Regions from separate parts of the Agromyces rhizosphaerae genome, predicted to be linked through region 1. Evidence: predicted binding sites of a transcription regulator. Region 1 holds the regulator's gene; the other holds the start of a gene.
What was found. Region 1 encodes HrcA, which represses chaperone genes, less so after heat shock. Its sites were predicted from a motif close to TTNGCACTCGNNNNNNNCGAGTGCNAA; they were not measured.

Region 1 (2,196 bases):
TGCGGCGGGCGCGCACGCGGCCCTGGCCCTGGCAGGTGGTGCACGGCGTCGCGATCACGGTGCCGTAGCCGCGGCACGTGCCGCACGGGCTCGAGGTCATGACGTTGCCGAGCAGCGAACGCACCGAGCGCTGCACGCTGCCCGTGCCGTGGCAGATGTCGCAGGTCACGGGGGCGGTGCCGGGCTGGCAGCAACTGCCCCTGCACGTGTCGCACACCACGGCCGTGTCGACCTCGATGTCGCGGTGGGTGCCGAACACGACCTCGTCGAGGTCGACCTCCACGCGCAGCAGCGCGTCCTGTCCGCGCTCGCGGCGTGACCGCGGCCCGCGGGTCTGCCCGCCGCCGCCGAAGAACGTCTCGAAGATGTCGCCGAAGCCGCCGAAGCCCTGCTGTCCGCCGAAGCCCTGCTGTCCGCCCATGTCGTACTGCTGGCGCTGCTTGGGGTCGCTCAGCACGTCGTAGGCGTGCGTGACCTCCTTGAACCGCTCCGACGCGTCGGCACCGGGGTTCACGTCCGGGTGCAGCTCGCGGGCGAGTCGCCGGTAGGCCTTCTTGATCTCCTCGCGGCTCGCGTCGCGCGAGACGCCCAGGACTTCGTAGTGATCTGCCACCGAGGGTGGCTCCTTTCGTCGGTCGCGGCAGCCGGGCTGGCCGGTGCCGTTCAGTCGTTCCCGAGCATGCGCGTCACGTACCGCGCGACGGCGCGGACCGCCGCCATGTTGCTCGAGTAGTCCATGCGGGTGGGGCCGAGCACGCCGAGCCGGGAGATCTCGCGGCCCGGCGCGGTGAAGTCGCTCGCGACCACGGAGGTCTCGCCGAGCCCGAACGGGGCGTTCTCGCGCCCGATCGACACCGCGACCCCGTGCGGGTCGCCGGCCATCTCGCCGAAGAGCTTCAGCAGCACGACCTGCTCCTCGATCGCCTCGATGACGTCGAGGATGCTGCCCGCGAAGTCCTGCTCGGTGCGCACGAGGTTCGCCGCGCCCGCCACCACGAGCCGGTCGTGGCGCTGCGCCCGCGCCTGCTCGGCGAAGGTGCCGGCGACCGTGCGCACGAGGCGTGCGAGCGCGGGATCGCCCGGGTCGTCGATGCCGGCCAGACGGTCGGCCGCCTCGCCCAGCGGCATGCCGCCGACGGCGACGTTGAGCCGGGCGCGCGCATCGGCGAGGTCCGTCTCCTCGATCTCCTGCTCGGCGTCGACCACGCGCTGCTCCACGTGGCCGGCGTCGGTGATGAGCACGCAGAGCACCCGGGTGCCGCCCAACGGCACGAGCTCCACGTGCCGCACCTTCGCGCCGCCGAACGACGGGTACTGCACGACGGCGAGCTGGTTGGTGAGCTGCGCGAGCAGGCGCACCGTGCGCGCGAGCAGCTCGTCGAGGTCGCCCGCCTCGCCGAGGAACGTCTCGATGGCGTGGCGCTGGGCCTGGTTCAGCGGTCGGAACTCGCCGAGCCGGTCGACGAACAGGCGGTACCCCTTGTCGGTGGGGATGCGGCCCGAGGAGGTGTGCGGGGCCGCGATCAGCTCCTCCTCCTCGAGCAGCGCCATGTCGTTGCGGATCGTCGCGGCCGACACGCCGAACGAGTGCCGCTCGACGATGGACTTGGAACCGACCGGCTCACGACTGGACACGTAGTCCTGCACGATCGCCCGCAGCACGGCGAGGCTGCGATCCGAGACCATCCGCGCGTCCTCCCGATCCACTCGCCTTAGCACTCCGTCAAGTCGAGTGCCAATACTACCCCGGGACGCCCTGTGGAGGGCATTGCCGCGCGGTACCGGGCGCCGCTAGCGTGATCTGAGGCATCCCCCACCGGCCCGAGGCCGTGCTGCCGACGTATCCCTGCTCGAGCCACTCCCGAACCGAAAGGCACCTCCGCATGACCGACCAGCAGCAGCCCGCCGACCCGAGCGCCGAGCCGTCGCAGCCCGCGCCCCTCTCCCAGTCCGAGGACACCCAGTGGGCGTCGTTCGCACACCTCGGCGGCATCCTCGGCTTCCTGCCCTCGCTGATCATCTGGCTGATCTTCAAGGACCGCGGCGCGTTCACGAACACCGAGGCCAAGGAGGCGCTGAACTTCCAGATCACGATGGTCGGCGCATCCATCGCCCTCTGGATCCTCACCACGATCCTCATCACCGTCTCGTGGGGCCTGCTCTCCCCGCTCGCGATCTTCAACTACGCGCCGTGGG
Region 2 (2,196 bases), 1.1 Mb from region 1:
CTGGGGCCGCGCGCCTGCGGCCGACGGGGGATCAGACGCGCTCGGCGAGCAGCGCGACGTGGCGTCCCTGCGCCCGGGTCAGGATGATCGTCGCACTGCGGTCGCCGCGGAGCTTCAGCCGGCGTCGGAGCGCGGCCGGGTCGACGTCCACCCCGCGCTTCTTGATCTCGAGCACGCCGACCTCGCGATCGCGGAGTGCGCGCCGGAGGTCCTGCTCGTCGGGCGGGAGCTGATCGAGCACGCGGAAGCCGGTAGCGAACGGGGTCGCGGCGGGCTCGTCTGCGGTGAGGTACGCGATGCCGTCGCCGACCATCCGCGCGCCGAGCGTGCGGGCGAGGTCGCCGATGAGCCGGGAGCGGATCACGGCGGGGTCGGGCTCGAAGACGTACTCGCCGAGCGGACCCGTCTCCACGTCGGGGCTGTCGGCCGCGGCGACCATCTCGTGCGCGCCGTCGTCGCGCAGCACCAGGGCGGCGCGCCGCACGCCGTCGCGCGCGAGCACGCCGGTCCAGAGCACGAGCTCCACCAGGTCGCCGTCGACCGAGACCCACTGGGCCTCGGCGTCGCCGGGGATCACGTCGCGATCGGTCCCCGGCCCGAGCTTGACGCCCACCGGCATCCGCTCGGCGATCGAGAACACCGTCTCCAGGCTCGGGGAGTAGTCCGCGGCCCGCAGCCGCGTCGTCGTGCCCTGCTCGGTGCGACGGCGGGCGGGATCGAGCCAGGCGGCGTCGACATCGTCGAGGGGCACGGATGCCGCGTCCGCGTGCACGACCTCCGCCTGCGCGAACGGGGTGAGGTTGAAGGCCGCGATCGCGGCGGTCACCTCGTCGGCCTCGACCGCGGTGACCTGCAGGTCGATCGCCGCCATCGCGAGCGCGTCGCCGCCGATGCCGCAGCCGAGGTCGGCGACCCGGCGCAGGCCCGCCGCGTCGAACCGGCCGGCGTGCAGCGCCGCCACCCGCAGCCGGGTGGCCTGCTCGAGCCCGGCCTCGGTGAACAGCATCCGCTCCGCGAAGGGACCGAACTTCGCCTCGGCCTTCGCGCGCAGCCGCGACTGGGTGAGCGCGGCCGCGACCACGCCCGGGGAGTGGCCCTCCCTGCGGAGCGCGGCGACGGTCTGGACGACCTGGTCGCGACCCGTCCAGCGGGGGAGCGAATCGAGGAGCCGGAGGCCCTCCGGGCTCAGCAGCTCGACCAGCTCGGCGCGATCCATCCCGCCACGCTAGCACCGGCGGAGCCGGCGTCCGGAGGCCGCTCCGGGGCATCCGCCACCCTGCTGGCACTCACGTTGCACGAGTGCCAACAGACCCCTAGACTCGACGTAGCACTCTCAGTCTGCGAGTGCTAAACAGTCTTCGTTTCTTCAAGAAAGAGGTCAACCGTGTCGGTCTCCATCAAGCCGCTCGAGGATCGCATCGTCATCCAGCAGGTCGAAGCGGAGCAGACCACCGCTTCGGGTCTCGTCATCCCGGACACCGCGAAGGAGAAGCCCCAGGAGGGCGAGGTCGTCGCGGTCGGCCCGGGCCGCATCGACGACAACGGCAACCGCGTCCCGCTCGACGTCGCAGTCGGCGACAAGGTGATCTACTCGAAGTACGGCGGAACCGAGGTCAAGTTCGGCGGCCAGGACTACCTGGTGCTCTCGGCCCGCGACGTGCTCGCGGTGGTCGTGCGCTAGTCGCATCCGCACCTCACGAACGGCCCGCTCGCCTCGCGCGAGCGGGCCGTTCGTCATCTCCGGGGCGTGGAGCGCGGTCGTGCCGGGTGCGGCGTAGCATCGAGCGGTGACCGACTCTCCACGGCGCGCGTCGCGCGCGACGGTCGACGCCCCCGCCGGCTCGCGCCGGGCGGGCTTCGCCTACGCGTTCACGGCATACGGGCTGTGGGGCGTCCTCCCCCTGTACTTCCTCGCGCTCGCGCCCACCGGACCGTTCGAGATCGTGGCCTGGCGCGTGCTCCTCTCGCTCGGGTTCTGCGCGATCCTGCTCACGGTCGGGCGGGCGTGGCGAGCGCTCGGCGTGCTCGTGCGCGACCGCCGGGTGATGTTCGTCATGGCCGCCGCCGGCGCCCTCATCTACGTGAACTGGCAGACCTACGTCTACGCCACGGCGACCGGCCGGGTGGTCGAGACCTCGCTCGGCTACTTCATCAACCCGATCGTCACGGTGTTCCTCGGCGTGCTCGTGCTGGGGG

Region 2: the regulator HrcA is predicted to act here: its motif matches at 1,280-1,306, upstream of groES (co-chaperone GroES).

Annotation. Positions count from the first base shown of each region.
Region 1 is NZ_BSDP01000001.1:3,484,167-3,486,362, forward strand. Features, by position in the region: gene dnaJ (molecular chaperone DnaJ) at 1-613, opposite strand, end outside; gene hrcA (heat-inducible transcriptional repressor HrcA) at 664-1,686, opposite strand; gene QMG39_RS16505 (DUF4870 domain-containing protein) at 1,884-2,196, shown strand, end outside.
Region 2 is NZ_BSDP01000001.1:2,380,223-2,382,418, forward strand. Features, by position in the region: gene QMG39_RS11235 (class I SAM-dependent methyltransferase) at 32-1,216, opposite strand; gene groES (co-chaperone GroES) at 1,385-1,681, shown strand; gene rarD (EamA family transporter RarD) at 1,788-2,196, shown strand, end outside.